Regions from separate parts of the Streptomyces sp. NPDC048277 genome, predicted to be linked through region 4. Evidence: riboswitches for the same ligand, from Rfam matches in the RefSeq annotation. Region 4 holds a riboswitch; each other region holds the start of a gene.

Evidence for each region. A riboswitch is a leader RNA that binds a small molecule or an ion and turns the genes downstream of it on or off. The one in region 4 is predicted to bind cyclic di-AMP.
Region 1: it holds a riboswitch for cyclic di-AMP, as region 4 does, so the genes downstream of both, AB0D85_RS31135 (M23 family metallopeptidase) here and AB0D85_RS00585 (transglycosylase SLT domain-containing protein) in region 4, are expected to answer to the same signal.
Region 2: it holds a riboswitch for cyclic di-AMP, as region 4 does, so the genes downstream of both, AB0D85_RS01660 (NlpC/P60 family protein) here and AB0D85_RS00585 (transglycosylase SLT domain-containing protein) in region 4, are expected to answer to the same signal.
Region 3: it holds a riboswitch for cyclic di-AMP, as region 4 does, so the genes downstream of both, AB0D85_RS18190 (transglycosylase family protein) here and AB0D85_RS00585 (transglycosylase SLT domain-containing protein) in region 4, are expected to answer to the same signal.

What each region holds. Positions count from the first base shown of each region.
Region 1 covers NZ_JBEZLQ010000016.1:89,432-94,302, forward strand. The annotation lists gene AB0D85_RS31125 (HPr family phosphocarrier protein) at 1-265, shown strand, start outside; gene AB0D85_RS31130 (GntR family transcriptional regulator) at 605-1,300, opposite strand; gene AB0D85_RS31135 (M23 family metallopeptidase) at 1,499-2,254, opposite strand; cyclic di-AMP (ydaO/yuaA leader) riboswitch at 2,267-2,431, opposite strand; gene AB0D85_RS31140 (pitrilysin family protein) at 2,643-4,031, opposite strand; gene AB0D85_RS31145 (pitrilysin family protein) at 4,028-4,871, opposite strand, start outside.
Region 2 covers NZ_JBEZLQ010000001.1:332,317-337,187, reverse strand. The annotation lists gene pcrA (DNA helicase PcrA) at 1-1,556, opposite strand, end outside; cyclic di-AMP (ydaO/yuaA leader) riboswitch at 1,879-2,051, shown strand; gene AB0D85_RS01660 (NlpC/P60 family protein) at 2,060-3,223, shown strand; gene AB0D85_RS01655 (tellurite resistance/C4-dicarboxylate transporter family protein) at 3,371-4,339, shown strand; gene AB0D85_RS01650 (hypothetical protein) at 4,361-4,714, opposite strand.
Region 3 covers NZ_JBEZLQ010000007.1:228,146-233,016, forward strand. The annotation lists gene AB0D85_RS18175 (nucleoside triphosphate pyrophosphohydrolase) at 1-60, shown strand, start outside; gene AB0D85_RS18180 (cytochrome P450) at 200-1,477, shown strand; gene AB0D85_RS18185 (transglycosylase family protein) at 1,644-2,651, shown strand; cyclic di-AMP (ydaO/yuaA leader) riboswitch at 2,835-3,035, shown strand; gene AB0D85_RS18190 (transglycosylase family protein) at 3,039-3,719, shown strand; gene eno (phosphopyruvate hydratase) at 4,051-4,871, shown strand, end outside.
Region 4 covers NZ_JBEZLQ010000001.1:114,789-119,659, forward strand. The annotation lists gene AB0D85_RS00570 (FAD-dependent oxidoreductase) at 1-684, shown strand, start outside; gene AB0D85_RS00575 (hypothetical protein) at 723-1,322, opposite strand; gene AB0D85_RS00580 (Cof-type HAD-IIB family hydrolase) at 1,469-2,275, shown strand; gene AB0D85_RS00585 (transglycosylase SLT domain-containing protein) at 2,369-2,851, opposite strand; cyclic di-AMP (ydaO/yuaA leader) riboswitch at 2,857-3,053, opposite strand; gene AB0D85_RS00590 (polyprenyl synthetase family protein) at 4,397-4,871, shown strand, end outside.

The DNA.
Region 1 (4,871 bases), on a different contig from region 4:
CAACGTCGGCTGGGCCGAGGGCCTCCACGCCCGCCCCGCTTCCATCTTCGTCCGAGCCGCCACGGCCGCAGGCGTCCCGGTGACGATCGCCAAGGCCGGGGGCAACCCCGTCAACGCGGCTTCCATGCTGGCTGTCCTGGGTCTGGGCGCCCAGGGCGGCGAGGAGATCGTCCTCGCCTCCGACGCCGAGGGCGCGGACGCTGCCCTCGACCGCCTGGCCAAGCTCGTCGCCGAGGGTCTCGAGGAACTCCCCGAGACCGTCTGAGCGCACCGGCGCCCGCACGACCGAGGCCGCGTCACCCCTCCGGGGGTCGGCGCGGCCTCGCCGTTTCCCGCATCGGCCGTCGGCCATCGGCTTCCGGGACTCTCCGGGCCGACGCGCGTGCCGCGTTTTTCCGACGGCCACCCATGGCTTTACCGCAGCCGCGCACCAGACCGCACGAAATCCCCGCATCCGACTCCGCGAAGACCCGCCGCCCGCCTTTGCAACGCGTTTGCGGCGGGCACACCCCGGACGCGCAACCGCCAATTCCCGGCGCGCGTGAATTCGGGCAGCAGAAATACCGCTCCACCGAATAACACCTCTTTGTATACGGCGCGCGTGTTAATGCCGCAGGCCCGACATGTTTACGGGGTGTTGCGAAGTCCTCACACCGTTCGCCCGGTCCGTACCGCCGGAGAAGCGCAGCCGGTGCACGGCCGTCGAGCGCTCGGTGTGCAGCGCGGTGATCGCCCGCGCGCGCTCGCCGTCGCCGCGCGTGACCGCGTCCACGATGGCGCCGTGCTCGGCCCAGGAGTCCACGGGACTGGCGGGCGCCTCGACGGTGTACATCCAGGCGATCTTGTGCCGCAGCTGGGTGAGCGTCGAGGTCAGGGCATGGCTGCCGGAGGCCTGGGCGAGCGTCTCGTGGAACCAGCCGCCCAGCGAGCGCAGATCCTCGCTGTTGCCCCTCCTGGCCCGTTCCTGGCCCAGCCGGACGAGCCCGCGCAGCACCTTGAGGTGGGCCTCGGTGCGGCGCTGGGCGGCCCGGGCGGCGCCGAGCGGCTCCAGGAGCATCCGCATCTCCAGCAGGTCGGCGGCCTCCTGCTCGGTCGGCTCGGCGACGCACGCGCCCGCGTGCCGACGCGTCACCACGAACCCCTCGGCCTCCAGGGTGCGCAGGGCCTCGCGGACGGGGACGCGCGAGACGCCGTAGCGGCGGGCCAGGAGTTCCTCGGTGAGCCGGCTGCCGCGCTCGTAGACACCCGCGACGATGTCGTCCCGGATCGCCGTGCATACCGAGTGCGCCGGAATACGCATGTCCGACCTCCGCCTTAATCCCCGTGAAACGCCGCCCAGTGGCGTCCCGTTCCGTGACTCTATTGCAATGGGCGGGAATTTCCGACGGCGGGCCGGAATCCAGGGATATATTTTGGACACCGGGGGCACGAAAACGGCGAAAGCCCCGGCTCGGAGGCCGGGGCTTCGAAGGATCTCGCGGTGCTCACACCATCCGCGTCAGACGTTCACGCCGTGCTTGCGGAGGTAGGCGACCGGGTCGACGTCGGAGCCGTACTCCGCCGTGGTCCGGGCCTCGAAGTGGAGGTGCGGGCCGGTCGTGTTGCCGGTCGCGCCGGAGAGGCCGATCTGCTGGCCCGGGGTGACCTTCTGGCCCACCGAGACGCCGATGGACGACAGGTGGCCGTACTGGGTGTACATGCCGTCGGCCATCTTGATGACGATCTCGTTGCCGTACGCCCCGCCCCAGCCGGTGGAGACGACCGTGCCGGTGCCGACGGCGTGTACGACCGTGCCGCTGGCGGCGTGGAAGTCGATGCCGGTGTGGGTGCCGGAGGACCACAGGGAGCCGCCGGTCTTGTAGCCGGTGGAGACGTACGAGTCGGAGATCGGCGCCACGAAGGCGTTGAGACGCTTGCGCTCGGCCTCACGGGCGGCGCGTGCCTTGGCCTCGCGCTCCTTCGCGACCGCTGCCGCGGCCTTCTTGCGGGCGGCCTCCTCGGCCGCCTTGCGCTCGGCGGCGGCCTGCTGGGCCGCGGCCTGGGCGTCGATCTGCTCGGCGACCGTGTCGCTGACCGTGATGACCGGGGTGAGACCGGTCTGCTCCACGGAGTTCTCGGCGGCGAGTGCCGGAGCGGCGGAGACGGTGCCGATGACACCGGTGGTGGTGAGGGCCGCGATACCGGCGGCCTGCGCGGTGGTGCGCTTCACCCGGCCGGGACGACGGTGCTTCCCGGAGGCGCACATGAACGCCATGTAGAGGCTGGTCCTTTCCTTCCCTCTCGCCTACCGGGTTAGCTGACGGGTTCGGAGCAGGAAGGTCTCCTACAGGCCCCCTCGCGACACGCGCGGGCGCCCGATTCACCCCAGGGACTGCGATGGGTCCCCGGCTCCCCTGGCTCGCGCCGTACGGGGACTCGGCGATGGCTGTCCGGTGCCGCGGGCGCGGCGCACTGCCTGACGGACAGCCTGGGAGAACCTACGAGGGCGTGCTTTCAATGCCCAAACGGATCGCGGTTTTTGTAGCGCATCCCACAGGGCAGAAAGGCAACCTCCGCCCCAATTCGGACATTCGAGAGCCCTGGTGGCCGACGGCCACCAGGGCTCCGCACACGCGCGTGGAGCCGCGTGTACCTACAGGGGGCTACTCCGCCGCGACGACCGTGACTTCGCCGATCCCGAGGGCCTCGACGGGCTCCTTGATCTGCGCCGCGTCACCGACGAGGACGGTCACCAGGCGGTCCACCGGGAAGGCGTTCACGACCGCCGCGGTGGCCTCCACCGTGCCCGTATTGGCGAGTTGCCGGTAGAGCGTGGCCTGGAAGTCGTCGGGCAGGTGCTGCTCGACCTGGTCGGCCAGGGTGCCGGCGACGGCCGCCGCCGTCTCGTACTTGAGCGGCGCCACGCCGACGAGGTTCTGCACGGCGACATCGCGCTCGGCGTCCGTGAGGCCCTCGGCGGCGAGCGTGCGCAGCACCGTCCACAGGTCCAGCAGGGCGGGGCCGGTGTTCGGGGTGTCCACGGAACCGCTGATGGCGAGCATCGAGGCGCCGGTGCCGTCGGGGGCGGACCGCAGGACCTGCCCGAAGGAGCGGACGCCGTAGGTGTAGCCCTTCTCCTCGCGCAGGACCCTGTCCAGGCGGGAGGTGAGGGTGCCGCCCAGGCAGTAGGTGCCGAGCACCTGGGCCGGCCAGACGCGGTCGTGCCGGTCTGGGCCGACGCGGCCGATGAGGAGCTGCGTCTGGACGGCTCCGGGACGGTCCACGATGACGACACGGCCGGTGTCGTCGGCGCTGACCGGCGGGACCGGCCGGGGCTGCGCGGTGGAGCCGCTCCAGGCGCCCAGGGTCTCGCCGAGCAGTTCGTCCAGGTCGATGCCGGTCAGGTCGCCGACGACGACCGCGGTGCCCGTGGCCGGGCGTACGTGCCGGTCGTAGAAGGCGCGTACGGCGGCCGCGTCGATCTTCTCGACCGTGTCCTCGGTGCCCTGGCGCGGCCGGGACATCCGCACGGTCGCCGGGAACAGCTGCCTGTAGAGCTCCTTGGCGGCCCGGCGGCTGGGGTTGGCCAGCTCGTGCGGGATCTCGTCGAGGCGGTTGCGGACCAGCCGCTCGACCTCGCTGTCGGCGAACGCGGGCGCCCTGAGGGCGTCGGACAGCAGTCCGAGGCCCTTGGCGAGGCGGGAGGCCGGGACCTCCAGGCTGATGCGGACACCGGGGTGGTCGGCGTGCGCGTCGAGGGTGGCGCCGGCCCGCTCCAGCTCGGCGGCGAACTCCTCGGCGGAGTGCTTGTCGGTGCCCTCGGAGAAGGCGCGCGCCATGATGGTGGCGACGCCGTCGAGGCCCGCCGGTTCGGCGTCCAGGGGTGCGTCCAGGAGCACCTCCACGGCGACGACCTGCTGGCCGGGGCGGTGGCAGCGCAGCACGGTCAGGCCGTTGTCCAGCGTGCCGCGCTCGGGGGCCGGGAAGGCCCAGGGCCTGGCGTCGCCCGGCTGCGGCTGCGGATGGAAGTCCATGGTGGCGAGTTCGGTCACTTGGCCGTCTCCTCGTTCTCGTTGCCGGCCTCTACGGTCGCTTCCTGTTCCGGGTCCTCACCGCGCCCCGCCTCCTGGGTGTGCTCCGCGGACTCCGCGGACAGCGGCTCGTAGACGAGCACCGCGCGGTTGTCGGGGCGCAGTCGGGCCTTGGCGACCTCCTGGACCTCCTCCGGGGTGACCGTCAGGACGCGCTGGACGGCGGTCAGGGCGAGCTGCGGGTCACCGAACAGGACGGCGAAGCGGCACAGTTCGTCCGCGCGGCCCGAGACGGTGCCCAGCCGGTCCAGCCACTCGCGCTCCAACTGGGCCTGGGCGCGCTCCATCTCCTCGGGCGTGGGACCCTCCGCGGCGAACCGGGCGAGCTCCTCGTCGATGGCGGTCTCGATGACCGGCACCTCGACGTCACCGGAGGTCTTCACGTCCAGCCAGCCCAGGGAGGGCGCCCCGGCGAGCCGCAGCAGGCCGAACCCGGCCGCGACGGCCGTACGGTCGCGCCGTACGAGGCGGTTGTAGAGGCGGGAGGACTCGCCGCCGCCGAGCACGGTGAGGGCCAGGTCGGCCGCGTCGGACGCGCGCGTGCCGTCCTCGGGAAGCCGGTAGGCGGCCATCAGCGCCCGCGCGGGGACCTCTTCCACCACGACCTCGCGCAGCTGCTCGCCCATGGTCTCGGGCAGCGAGCCGTCGCGCGGGGTGGGCTTGCCGTCGTGCGCCGGGATGGAGCCGAAGTACTTCTCGACCCAGGCCAGCGTCTGCTGCGGGTCGATGTCGCCGACGATCGACAGGACGGCGTTGTTGGGCGCGTAGTAGGTCCGGAAGAACGCGCGGGCGTCCTCCAGG
Region 2 (4,871 bases), 220 kb from region 4:
TGCGGGAAGCTGATCTTCTCGCGCTGGGAGAGCGCGTCGATCATCGCCTCCGCACGGTCGCCGATGCCGCGCTTGGGGACGTTGAGGATGCGGCGCAGCGGCACCGAGTCCTCGGGGTTGGCGAGGACGCGGAGGTAGGCCAGGACGTCCCGGACCTCCTTGCGCTCGTAGAAGCGCACACCGCCGACGACCTTGTAGGGCAGGCCGACGCGGATGAAGATCTCCTCGAAGACACGGGACTGGGCGTTGGTGCGGTAGAAGACGGCGACATCGCCCGCCTTCGCCTCGCCCGCGTCCGTCAGCCGGTCTATCTCGTCGGCGACGAACTGCGCCTCGTCGTGCTCGGTGTCGGCGACGTAACCGGTGATCTGCGCGCCCGCGCCCGCGTTGGTCCACAGGTTCTTGGGGCGGCGGGACTCGTTGCGCTCGATGACCGCGTTGGCGGCGGACAGGATCGTCTGCGTGGAGCGGTAGTTCTGCTCCAGGAGGATCGTCGTCGCGTTCGGGTAGTCCTCCTCGAACTGGAGGATGTTGCGGATCGTCGCACCCCGGAAGGCGTAGATCGACTGGTCGGCGTCACCGACCACGCAGAGCTCGGCGGGCTGGAGGTCGTGCTCGGCGGGCGGCTCGGCCTCGCCGCGGTCACCGGTGCCCACCAGCTCGCGCACCAGCGCGTACTGGGCGTGGTTGGTGTCCTGGTACTCGTCGACCAGGACGTGCCGGAAGCGTCGGTGGTAGTGCTCGGCGACGTCCGGGAAGGCGCGCAGCAGGTTGACCGTCGTCATGATCAGGTCGTCGAAGTCGAGGGCGTTCGCCTCGCGCAGCCGCGACTGGTAGAGCGCGTAGGCCTGGGCGAGGGTCTTCTCGAAACCGTCGCTCGCCTGGGCGGCGAAGTCCTCCTCGTCGATCAGCTCGTTCTTGAGGTTGCTGATCTTGGCGCTGAAGGACTTCGGCGGGAAGCGCTTCGGGTCGAGGTCCAGGTCGCGGCAGACCAGGGCCATCAGCCGCTTCGAGTCGGCCGCGTCGTAGATCGAGAAAGAGGAGGTGAAGCCGAGCTTCTTGCTCTCCCTGCGCAGGATCCGCACGCACGCGCTGTGGAAGGTCATCACCCACATCGCGTTCGCGCGCGGGCCGACGAGCTGCTCGACGCGCTCCTTCATCTCGCCCGCGGCCTTGTTGGTGAAGGTGATCGCGAGGATCTGGCCCGGGTGCACATGGCGCTCGCCGAGGAGGTGGGCGATGCGGTGGGTGAGCACGCGCGTCTTGCCGGAACCGGCGCCGGCCACGATGAGCAGCGGGGAGCCGGCGTGCACGACGGCCGCCCGCTGGTTGTCGTTGAGCCCCTCCAGGAGCGCGGCCGGGTCCAGGGCCGGGCGGGCGGCGCCGTCGCGGTAGTAGGCGTCCCGGTCCGGGGGCACGTCGAACTTCCCGCCGAACAGATCGTCCGGAATCGGCTCCGGTACGTGCTCGTCCTCGGGCGGCGGCGGGGGTTCCTCCTCGCGGCCGCGCGGGGGCTGGAGGTTCGCCAGGAAGCTGTCGTCAAAGAGGCTGCTCATCGCTCTCCGAGTCTAGGGCGCCCCACCGACAACCGGCCGCCGCCCCGAGAATTCACTCCGGTCACCCACCAGAATCACCCCGTCACGGTTGGCGATCACGCGCCGCGGGCACCCCCGCAACCGTCCGCCGGGCCACCGGCCGCTCAACCATTCCGGACAAGTCGCGCCATATACTCCTTGATCGACCGAGCGGATCGGGTCGCAACACAAAGGTCACGAAAATGTATCGGGCATATCGCACATCAACCTTCACACGGGCCACACGAGTTGGCTAGCGTGCCGGGCAGGCCGTACGACACCCACCGGCGAACGTCGCCGGGCCGTACGGCCTCCGCCGAGTCCGGTGCGCCGCCGCGCCGCCGGAGCCGGGGACCCACACCGACCTTGGGGTGAATCGGTCCCGACTTCCCACCGGGGAACGGACCGTAGGGCAACCCTTCCGAAGCACCCGCCCGAACCCGACAGCTAACTCGGTAGGCGGAACATGGAAGGAGTCGCCTCCGTTGGCGTCGCACCGCAAGTCCCGTCCCTCAGCAACGCGCGTAGCAGGCATACGCACCCCCGCCCTGGCCACCGCCGCCCTCACCTCCGTGGCCCTGCTCTCCCAGACGGCCAACGCCGCGCCCTCCGAGGACGGCAAGCCGAGCCTGGAGGAGGTCGAGAAGAAGGTCGACGCCCTCTACCGGCAGGCCGAGTCGGCGACCGAGAAGTACGACGCGGCCAAGGAGAAGACCGGTACCCAGCGCAAGCAGGTCGACACCCTGCTGGACGACGTCGCCAAGCGCACGGACCGGCTGAACAAGGCACGTGAGGAACTGGGATCGTTCGCCGCGGCCCAGTACCGGACCGGGACCGAGGTCCCCCAGACGGCGACCTTCCTGCTCGCGAACGATCCGCAGGACTACTTCGACCAGTCGCAGCTGATGCACCGGCTGACCTCGCGCCAGAAGGGCGCGGTCGACGACTACGCCACACAGCAGTCCGCGACCATGAAGAAGCGGCAGGAGGCCGCCAAGAGCCTCGAGACGCTCACCGAGACGCAGGACGAACTCAAGACCGCCAAGACCACCGTCCAGACGAAGCTGGCCTCCGCGCGGGAGCTGCTGTCGCAGCTGACGGCCCAGGAGAAGGCCCGGCTCGCGGAGATCGAGAAGCAGCAGCAGGAGGCGGCGGCCCGCAAGGCGGCGGAACTCGCGAAGCAGCAGGCGGCGGCCGCGGCCGCCGCCAAGCAGGACACGTCGTCGTCCTCGACGTCGTCCTCCAGCGGCTCCTCGTCCTCCTCGTCCTCCTCGTCCTCCTCCGCGTACGCCACGAAGGCCGCCAAGGCGATCGCCTTCGCCCGCGCGCAGATCGGCAAGCCGTACGTGTGGGGTGCGACCGGCCCCGGCTCCTACGACTGCTCCGGCCTCTCCCAGGCCGCCTGGAAGGCCGCGGGTGTCTCCCTGCCGCGCACCACGTACGACCAGGTGAACGCCGGCACCACCGTCTCCCTCGCCGACGCCCAGCCCGGCGACCTGGTCTTCTTCTACGACGACGTCAGCCACGTCGGTATCTACATCGGCAACGGCATGATGATCCACGCCCCGAAGCCCGGCGCGTACGTCCGGGAGGAGTCGATCTACTACGGGGGCGAGTCGATCATCCACAGTGTGGTGCGACCGGCCTGAGCCTGTCCCGTCTGCTTGAGGTACCGGGCGGGGGCGCGCACTGAGGATGTGAGCGCCCCCGCCCCCATCCCGCGCCCGCGCGGTTTTCGTGCTCCACGCGCGCGTGCCCCGCCCGCACCCCGGTCCGCGCTCCTTAGCATCGGGAACATGTCCGGCATTTCACCCCTCCGCGTCTGGTGGGCCCAGCGTGAGCCGGCGGCCGGGGCCGCCGTGATGGCCACCGGGATCGTGTCCGTGGCGCTGCATCTGGCGGGGGCGGAGATCCTGTCCCGGGTCATGCTGGTGCTGGCCTGCGCGGCCTGGATCGGGCTGGCCGCGGACTTCGTCGCACGGTTGGCACTCGACCGGCGGCGCTGGGTGACGGAGGCGAGGACACCGGGCGCGCTCACCGCCGTAGCGGCTACGACGGTGCTGGGGACGCGGTTCTCGCTGCTCGGCCGGCAGACCCTCGCCGAGGCCCTGCTGGCGCTGTCGACGGTGCTGTGGCCGCCGTTGCTCGTCCTCGTCGTACGGCACTGGAAGGAGCGGATGCCGGGGGCGGTATTCCTGGGCTGCGTGGCCACGCAGGGGCTCACCGTGCTGGGCGCGGTGCTGGCGGCGGCTCTGACCACGGCGTGGCTCGCGCATCTGTCGCTGGTGCTGTTCTGGCTGGGGCTGGCGTTCTACGGGCTCGCCGTGCCCCGGTTCGACTGGCGGCAGGTCGCCGAGGGGCCCGGCGACCAGTGGATCGCGGGTGGCGCGCTCGCGATCTCCGCGCTCGCCGGGGCGAAGCTGCTGGCGGCCGACAGTGCGCGGCTCTACCTGTGGAACGACGACGACCGCGGTGTGCTGCGCACGGTGACGGTGGCGCTGCTGGTCCTGGACCTGGCCTGGTGCGTCGTCCTGCTGGCCGCGGAGGTGGCGCGGCCCCGGCTGCGGTACGACGTGCGCCGCTGGGCGACGGTGTTCCCGCTGGGGATGACGGCGACGGCGACGCTGTCCGTCGCGGCCGCCGTGGGCATCCCGTGGCTGAGCCGGCCGGGGCGGGTGCTGGTGTGGGTCGCGCTGCTGGCATGGCTGGCGGTGGCCGCGGGAGCGGCGGGGGTCGCCCGCCCCGCGCTCAGGAAGGCTCTGTGACCGTCACGTCCACGGTGACCGTCACGTCCACAGTACGGCGATGAAGATGTTCGCCATGGTCAGCAGGCCCACCAGCCCGAAGGCACCCTTCTCCACCTTCTCGTCGTCGCGCTTCACGTAGACGAGGCCGAGGATGACGATCAGCAGCGCGAGCTTCACGCCGATCTTGATGGTGTTGACGTGATGGCCGTTCGCCTCGTTGAGGCCGACCAGGATCACGCCCGTGGCGAGCATGGTGAACGCGCCGTGCAGCATCCCGGGGACGAACCGGGCCGTGCCCTGGCCCATCGCCTTCATCTGGGTGAGGAAGCCGCCGAGGAGTGCGGCGATGCCGATGATGTGCAGGCCGACGAAGAGATGGATGAGTACGTCCATGGGTGCGGAGCCTAATCAGGCCCCCCTGGGGCGCCGGGCACCGGCCCCTCCCTTCGTGCCCGCGGCCGCACGCCTCCGGGGGGCCGCATATATGCACCCCATAGCACCCCGTGCGCTTCCTGTGTCCCGGAACCGCCGCTTCGGTCAGCACGCCTCG
Region 3 (4,871 bases), on a different contig from region 4:
GCGGCACTGCGGGCGGCGGCGCGGGCGTATCGCGATGCGATCAGAGAGACGGAGGGCTGAGAGACCGCCGCGTCCGGTACGGGGACGGACCACGCCGCGCGGCGGGGCAAGCCGCAGGCTGCGGGCCCGACGGGCCTCCCGGCGACGTTCCCCCGCCACCCGGCCGTACCCCGTCCGGTGATCCGGATACCGTCAAGGAGTGACCGACCAGCCCATCCCCGACGACACCACCGCTCCCGACCTGTTCACCTGGGAGTTCGCGACCGACCCCTACCCCGCCTACGCCTGGCTCCGTGACAACGCCCCCGTCCATCGCGCCACGCTGCCCAGTGGCGTGGAGGCCTGGCTGGTCACCCGGTACGCCGATGCCAAGCAGGCACTCGCCGACCCCCGTCTCTCCAAGAACCCGGCGCATCACGACGAGCCCGCGCACGCCAAGGGGAAGACCGGGATCCCCGGGGAGCGCAAGGCCGAGTTGACGACGCACCTGCTGAACATCGATCCGCCGGACCACACGCGGCTGCGACGGCTGGTCAGCAAGGCGTTCACCCCGCGCCGGGTGGCCGAGTTCGCGCCGCGGGTGCAGGAGCTGACCGATCGGCTCATCGATGGGTTCGCGGACAAGGGGGAGGCCGACCTCATCCATGAGTTCGCGTTCCCGCTCCCCATCTACGCCATCTGCGACCTGCTCGGCGTCCCCCGTGAGGACCAGGACGACTTCCGGGACTGGGCGGGGATGATGATCCGGCACGGAGGAGGGCCCCGGGGCGGGGTCGCCCGGTCCGTGAAGAAGATGCGCGGGTATCTGGCCGAGCTGATCCACCGCAAGCGGGAGGCGCTGCCGGCCGAGGCCGGTCCGGGCGAGGACCTGATCTCCGGGCTCATCCGGGCGTCGGACCACGACGAGCACCTGACCGAGAACGAGGCCGCCGCCATGGCCTTCATCCTCTTGTTCGCCGGCTTCGAGACTACTGTGAATCTCATCGGCAACGGGGCGTACGCCCTGCTCACCCACCCCGAGCAGCGCGCCCGCCTCCAGGACTCCCTCGCCGCCGGGGAGCGCGGGCTGCTGGAGACCGGAGTCGAGGAACTTCTGCGCTACGACGGTCCGGTGGAGCTGGCCACCTGGCGGTTCGCCACCGAGCCGCTCGGCATCGGCGGGCAGCGGATCGCGCCGGGCGACCCGGTTCTCGTCGTACTCGCCGCGGCGGACCGGGACCCGGAGCGGTTCGCCGAGCCGGACACCCTCGACCTCTCCCGGCGGGACAACCAGCACCTCGGATACGGCCACGGCATCCACTACTGCCTCGGCGCACCGCTCGCCCGCCTGGAGGGCCAGACCGCGCTCGCCACCCTCCTCACCCGGCTCCCGGACCTGCGACTCGCGGTGGACCCGGGCGAGTTGCGCTGGCGCGGCGGGCTCATCATGCGCGGACTGCGCACGCTTCCCGTGGAGTTCGCATCGCAGGCCCGGTAAGCCCCTTACCAGCCAAAGGTGACCAGCACTCAAGTCTGTGATCTTCACGTGATCTGCGCGGCATTAACTTGTGACAAGTGATCGTCTGCCTATACGTTCACCCATCAGTGCGGGGCCCTGCGGGACCCGCCGCACCGGTCATCGCTGTCGCTCGAAAGGTTTCCGCATGCTCTCCGGGAACGGCCGTCATCGTCGCCCCCGCCAGGCTCCGGCCCTCCTCGTCGCGGCCGGCGTGACCGGCTCGGCCATCGCCATCCCGCTGCTCGGCGCGGCGAGCGCCAACGCGGCCGACGGCACCACGTGGGACAAGGTGGCCAACTGTGAGAGTGGCGGCTCCTGGAGCGCCGACACCGGCAACGGCTACTACGGCGGTCTACAGATGTCCCAGCAGGACTGGGACAAGTACGGCGGCTCGGAGTTCGCCACCACGCCCGACCAGGCGAGCCGTTCGCAGCAGATCTCGGTCGCCGAGAAGATCCTCGCCGACCAGGGCACCAAGCCCTGGCGGACCTGCGCCCTGCTCGCCGGGCTCTCGTCGGACGACGCCTCGGTGAACGTCGACACGGGCGTCGACGGATCGGATGATTCATCCGGTTCCTCCGACTCGTCGGACTCGTCTTCAGGGCTCTCGAATTCGTCCTCTTCGTCCTCCGCCTCTGATTCCGGCTCCTCCTCGGGCGCCGCGGACTCCGGGGACAGTTCCGCCACTCCCGCCCCCAGCGCGAGCGCGAGCACCGACTCCAAGGCGGACACTCCCAGCAAATCCGCCAAGACGGATAAGTCGGGATCTTCCGACTCCGGCGCCTCGAAGGCCGGTGAGAGTCCCGTCGTACCCGAAACCGACAACTCGGATAATTCCGGCCAGGCCGAGGGTTCTTGGAGTCTGGTCGACACGGGTGCCGTCACCAGCGGTGGCAAGCACCGCGGCGGCTCGGCGGACGAAAGCGTGACAAACGGTCAGAGTGCCGCATCCTCCGGCCGTCACGCCTCCCGGGATGCCGGCACCTACACCGTCCGGGACGGTGACACCCTCGCCTCCATCGCCGACTCCCTTGGCCTCGACGGCGGATGGCGTGCGCTCTATGCCGCGAACAAGGCGGACATCGGTACCGACCCGAACAACATCACCCCCGGTCAGACCCTGAAACTCGGCAGCGAATCGGGCGAAAAGTAGCGGGAGTTGGTGCCCCACTTGAAAGCCAAATGTCCGGTTTGGTGAAAGTGTGGGATGAGTCTCAGAAGCCCTGATCATCTTTGAAATTCACCGGATCGCCTGTTTACGGTCGAGGCCGCTCGTCACCGCGAGCCCCGGCCGTCGCAACGCCGAGTCCTGCCAGCGGCCACCCGGGAACAGTCGTCGCGTCATGCGCCGTAGGCAGGAGCGGGGGACCCAAGGTAAGTGCCGGGTCCGGTAGTTGAGCCCTCAGGGGCCTCACGGCCGAAAGGCCGCCGGAACCGGCTTGGGGTGAAGCCGCGCACCGATGGACAGGTGTGCGGCCGGGCAACTCAACCGGCCCGAACCCGACAGCTCACCTCGCAGGCGTCGGTGAGGGGATCCTCCATGCTGTTCTCCGGCAAGGGCAAGCACCGTCGTCCGTCCAAGGCCGTCCGCGCCATCGCTGTCGCCGGTGTCACCGGTGTCGCCGTCGCCGCCCCGCTCATGGCGGCCGGCAGCGCCTCCGCCGCCACCGCCTCCGAGTGGGACACGGTCGCCAAGTGCGAGTCCGGCGGCAACTGGTCCATCAATACCGGCAACGGCTACTACGGCGGTCTCCAGTTCTCCGCCTCCACCTGGGCCGCGTACGGCGGCACCGCCTACGCCCCGCAGGCCAACCAGGCCACCAAGGCGCAGCAGATCCAGATAGCCGAGAAGGTCCTCGCCGCGCAGGGCAAGGGTGCCTGGCCGGTCTGCGGCACGGGCCTGTCCGGCGCCGCCTACACCGGCAGCGGCTCCAGCTCCGCCGGCTCGTCGAGCAGCAGCACCGGTACCCGCTCGGCCGACACCCAGGCCGCCTCCCGCTCCGCCGAGCGTCCGGCCGCCAAGAAGACCGTCACCACCCCGACCGGCAAGAAGGTCAAGAAGGGCGACGGCGAGTACAAGGTCGTCAAGGGTGACACCCTCAGCTCGATCGCCGAGAAGCACAAGGTCAAGGGCGGCTGGCAGGCGCTGTTCAAGCTGAACAAGGACATCGTCGCCGATGCCGACTTCATCTACCCGGGCCAGCAGCTGCACCTGAAGTAAGACTCAGCTGAACCACAGCCCCCACACAGCCGTGGTCCCCATAGTGGAGACCGCGTGAGGGTCACCCCCGTCCCCCACAGACCCCCGCTCCGGTGCGTTTTCCCCCGTACGCACCGGAGCGGGGTTTCTCTTTGGCCCGTTCTTCTCCCGTTCTTCATCCGGCCCCCCTTTGTTCCGAGCGTGAACAATAGATACCGTCAGTCCTTGTCCACGGGACGGTCGGTCGACGGCCGACGGCCCCGGGACGGTTAGGCTCTAGTCGCAAGGCTGAGCAAGGGCCGACAAGGCTCACGTGCGCCCCGCACGACCAGCGTCACATCCCAAGAAGGAGATGCTCGTGCCGTCCATCGACGTCGTCGTAGCCCGGGAAATCCTGGACTCCCGAGGCAACCCCACGGTCGAGGTCGAGGTCGGCCTCGACGACGGCAGCACGGGTCGTGCCGCCGTTCCGTCCGGCGCCTCCACCGGCGCCTTCGAGGCCATCGAGCTCCGTGACGGTGACCCCAACCGCTACCTGGGCAAGGGCGTCGAGAAGGCCGTCCTCGCCGTGATCGAGCAGATCGGCCCGGAGCTGGTCGGCTACGACGCCACCGAGCAGCGCCTGATCGACCAGGCCATGTTCGACCTGGACGCCACCGACAACAAGGGCTCGCTGGGCGCCAACGCCATCCTCGGTGTCTCCCTCGCCGTCGCGCACGCCGCCTCCGAGGCGTCCGACCTGCCGCTGTTCCGCTACCTCGGTGGCCCGAACGCGCACCTGCTGCCCGTTCCGATGATGAACATCCTCAACGGCGGCTCGCACGCGGACTCCAACGTCGACATCCAGGAGTTCATGATCGCCCCGATCGGCGCGGAGTCCTTCTCCGAGGCGCTGCGCTGGGGTGCCGAGGTCTACCACACCCTCAAGAAGGTCCTGAAGGCCAAGGGCCTGTCCACCGGCCTCGGTGACGAGGGCGGCTTCGCCCCGAACCTGGAGTCCAACCGCGCCGCGCTCGACCTCATCCTGGAGGCCGTGAAGCAGGCCGGTTACGTCCCGGGTGAGCAGATCGCGCTCGCGCTCGACGTCGCCGCGTCCGAGTTCTACAAGGACGGCAAGTACGAGTTCGAGGGCAAGTCCCGCTCGGCCGCCGAGATGACCGAGTACTACGAGGA
Region 4 (4,871 bases):
GACCTCACTCGGTTCTCCGGAAAGGAGCTGATCGTCGTCGGCGCCGGGCAGTCCGCGCTGGAGACCGCGGCCCTGGCGGCCGAGGCGGGCGCCCAGGTCCGGGTGGTCTCGCGCGGGCGCGGCAGGGTCGCCTTCGGCGCCCCGCCCTGGGACCAGCCGAAGCTGCGCCCGGAGTCGCCGTTCGGCCGGGCCTGGTCCCTGTGGGCGCTCAGCTACTACCCGCACCCCTACCGCTACCTCCCGGCGGGGACCCGCCACTACCTGGTCCGCCGGGTCCTCGGCCCGCTCGGCGCCTGGTGGCTGCGCGACCGCTTCGAGGGCAAGGTGCAGGTCCACGAGGTCGCCGCCGTGACCGGTGCCGACACCTCCGACGGCGCCCCGGTCCTCACCGTCCGCACCCAGGACGGCCGCACCGACCGCCTCACCGCCGACCACGTCATCGCCGCCACCGGCTACCGTGTCGACATCGCCGCGATGGACTTCCTCGGCCCCGAGCTGCGCACCCACGTCGCCGTCAGCCGCGGCGCCCCGAAACTCGGCGCCGGATACGTCTCCTCGATACCCGGCCTGTACTTCACCGGCCTCCCCGCGGCCGCTTCGTACGGGCCGGTGATGCGGTTCGTGTGCGGCACGGAGTTCGCCTCACCGCGCCTGGCCAAGCACCTGGCAGCGGCCCACGCCTGACACAGAGGACCGGGCCGCCACCCGGCCCGCACATCCCCCTAGACCTCCTCGACCTCCTCGGCCGCCCGCTGCCAGGCCAGGAACTCCTCGATCAGCCCGGGCGGGTTGGCCGCCTCCGTGGCCTCCACCTCCCAGCCCGGGCAGTACATGTCGAAGACCACCACCGGCAGCGGCCGCCCGAGGACCTTCTCGATCCGATCCCCGGCATGCAGATCCCGGGCCAGCTGTATGCACGCGTCGGCGAAATGCAGCATCAACAGGTCGGTCCTGGCGTCCAGTTCGGCGTCGTCGCCGTCCCCGTCGAACCGGAGTCCGAGCCGCCCCGTCTCCTCGGCGTACAGCGCGCCGCCGACCGGGTCCTCGGGACAGTTGCCGAGCGTCTCGAAGCCGTCCAGGAGCCAGCACGCGTAGTTCCAGCGAGCCTCGCCCGGGTCCGCCAGGCGTCTTTCGGCCTCGTACTGGGTCTCCGTGTTGTAGCCGATCGCCACATACGGTCTGCGGTAGTCGTCGTCCACGCGCCAGATATGGAACGACAACGCATAGATCTGGGGCCGCAACTCCAGCGGGAACCGCTCCAGCACACCGGTCGCCGCCTCCAGCAGATGCGCCCGGAAGTCTCCCCGCACGTCCGTCACCACGCCCGCCCCCGTCGGATCGGTGCAACCAACTCACCGCAAACGTAACGCGCCCCACTGACAACACCCCCATCACCTAAGCGGCGGGCGCCACTTGAGGCCGAAACGCACTGTGAGTACCAGCGGCGTGCTGTCCGTATTCTCTGATCATGGTCGCACCCTCCCCGTACTCACTGATCGCCACCGACCTGGACGGCACGCTGCTGCGCGGCGACGACACGCTCTCGGAACGGTCGCTCGCCGCGCTCACGCGGGCCGGCCGGGCCGGCGCCCGGCACCTCGTGGTGACCGGCCGCCCCGCGCCGAGAGTGCGCCCGCTCCTCGACGACCTCGGCTGCACGGGACTCGCGGTCTGCGGCCAGGGCGCGCAGGTGTACGACGCCGGCGCGGACCGGCTGCTGTGGTCGGTCACCCTGGACCGGGAACTGGCGGAGACCGCGCTCGGCAAGATCGAGGCCGAGGTCGGCCAGGTGTACGCGGCGGTCGACCAGGACGGAGTCGACGGGCTCACGCTCATCGAGCCGGGCTATCTGATGCCCCACCCCACGCTGCCCGCGCTGCGCGTCGGCCGGCGTGACGACCTGTGGTGCGAGCCCATCAGCAAGGTGCTGCTGCGCCACCACACCCTGTCCGACGACGAACTGGCGACGACCGCGCGGTCGGTGGTGGGATCGCTGGCGACGGTCACCATGTCGGGGCCGGGGACGGTGGAGCTCCAGCCGTGCGGGGTGACCAAGGCGACCGGGCTCGCGCTGGCCGCCGACCATCTGGGGCTGAGCCCCGAACAGGCCGTCGCCTTCGGCGACATGCCCAACGACATTCCCATGTTCGAATGGGCGGGCTACGGGGTGGCGATGGCCAACGCCCACCCCGAACTCAAGGCCGTGGCCGACGAGATCACCTTGTCGAACGAGGACGACGGCATCGCCGTCGTCCTCGAAAGACTGTTTCCGTAAGGCCGTAAGGCCGTAAGGCCGTATGGCCATGACGCCGTGAAGCCGTGAAGCCATTCGCGGGCATTAAGCCGTCGAAGGCTCCTCAAACCTCGATCAGTACGCGCCGAAGACGTTGTCGATCGAGCCGTACCGGTGGGCGGCGTAGTTGCAGGCGGCGGTGATGTTCGCGACCGGGTCGTAGATGTCGTACGACGTGCCGGCAACGTGGTAGGCGTTGAACGTCGGGTTGATCACCTGGAGCAGGCCCTTGGACGGGATGCCCTTGGCCGCGTTGGAGTCCCAGAGGTTGATGGCCCGAGGGTTGCCGGACGACTCGCGTATCACGTTGCGGTGGATGCCGTTGTAGGAGCCGGGGATGCCCTTCTGGGCCATGATCGCGAGCGACTCGCGGATCCAGCCGTCGAGGTTGTTCGGGTACCCGGCGAGCGTCTTCGAGGGCGTCGTGGTGGAGGTGGCGGTGGTGGCGGCGGCGGTGGTCGCCCCGATGATCGGGAGGGCGAGCAGGGCGGCGCCGGTGCCGACGGCGGTGAGTGTGCGGGCGATGCGGGTGCGACGGGGCTGAGCGGCAGTAGGCATGGCGAAGTTCCTCTCCGTCGCCTGCGAGGTGAGCTGTCGGGTTCGGGCTCGGGGAGTGCCCGGCCGCACCGCCCGAGGGCGGGGCGACTTGACCCCTAGCCGTTCCGGAACGACGTCCGTGAGTGACGTCGGCCGCCCGGTCCGGCGACTTACCTGGTTCCCCCGCTCCTGCCGTACGAAATGAACTCGTCGATGGGTTACGACGGGCGGCGGCAGGATTCGGCGTCCGCCCGGTGAGCCGGAACGTATGCGAGAGCACATGTCCGGAACAAGTACCTGATTCCCGCAACACACCGATTGACCTTGATCTGAGGCATATGGGGCGCTTGATCCTTTGCGGTTGCCAAGCCTCAACTGGCCTACGGGAAAAGGGAAGGAAGGGTTGCCTTACGGGCTCTGCGGCTTTTGGGTGCGCGTGACCTACTTCACGAAACCGCAATCACGGCAAAATGGGACATGCCGGATTCATGAAATCCGTTTTTTGAAACTTCAACACAAAAATGCTCCGCCGTCATCCGGGTGAACCACCCCGCCTGGGGGTGCTGAAGGGGCCCGCGCCGCAGGCGACTTCACGGATTGCCCGAATTGTCGTTTTAGCGGAATTTCGGGCCCATCGGGCAAATCGACGAGCCTGATCGGGTGTGGGCCGGCAGTGGGTCCTGCTCGTCGAGCGCGGCCGGGAGGTCGATGTGCGGCATCGACTCGCGTCGACCAGGCGCCTGGGGGGCGGTGGTTCCAAGGGGCAAGGGGGTGCCGGGAGTTCCGGCGTGTGCGTGATCCTGGTCACGTGAGGGCGGAACTTCCTTTGTCGTGCGGGTCGTTGTCATGGCGGTCGCCGGTGGGGCGGGCCGTGGCGGCAGTCTGGGCGGCCCGGGCGTGAGGGCCGTGATCCGGAAGGAAGCGCAGGCACCCCAGGAGGCGGCGGCTCCGTCGGGTCAAGGGTGTGCCGCCGGTCGCTGGACGGCGGTGCTCCCGTCCGCCGGGCTCTCGTCACTCGGCGGGGGAGGGGGTGGGCCGGTGCGGCGAGGGTGCGGGCTCGTCCGGCAGTGGGTGCCACGCGCGCGTGAGGGCGAGGTTCCGTCGGTCAAGGGGATGTGGAGGTCGTCGTGTGCGGTCTCGTGAGGGAGGGATGTATTGATGGGTGTCGCGTGTCCCCGTCGGCGTCGGCGGGCGGCGGAGGAGGTACGTCCGGGCAGGTGACGCCGACCGGAGAAGGGGTGGTCGTCCGTGGGCGGGCGCTCCCTCGGGCGGTCCGCCGTCATGTGTGGCGGTGTGAGCGGTCCGCGGTGCGGTGTATGCCCTGGTTCGGGACACGGCTTATGTCGCGGTTCGGGACAACTGTCGTTACTTCCTGTTAAGTCAGTGGATGTCAGGTCGTATCGGCTGATCAAAAACATACCGGTCGTGATCCGATAGCGCCCAGGGTGTAACCGTGGGCGCTATCGGTGATCGAAACCTGACCGGATACGCTGACTTGAGTGATGGCAGCGACCTATCGACAAACCGTGTAACCGGCAGTGGACACCAGCAGACAGGAGACCCCTCGTGACCGTCGGGCCGTTCGGGCTGAGCGTGCGGGACCAGGCTCTGGAAGCCGATGTCCAGGCCGGATTGACGGCTGTCGAGGAAGGCTTGCTAGAAGCCACCAAAAGTGAGGTCCCGTTCATCACGGAGGCCGCGCAGCACCTCGTGCGGGCCGGCGGAAAGCGGTTCCGGCCGCTGCTCGTGATGCTCGCCGCGCAGTTCGGCGACCCGTACGCGCCGGGCGTCGTGCCGTCGGCCGTCGTCGTCGAGCTCACCCACCTGGCCACGCTCTACCACGACGACGTCATGGACGAGGCCTCCGTGCGGCGCGGTGTCGACAGCGCCAACACCCGTTGGGGGAACTCGGTCGCCGTCCTCACCGGCGACTTCCTCTTCGCCCGCGCCTCACAGATCCTCGCCGACCTCGGACCCGAGGCGGTCCGGGTCCAGGCCCTCGCGTTCGAACGGCTGGTGACCGGCCAGATCCTGGAGACGG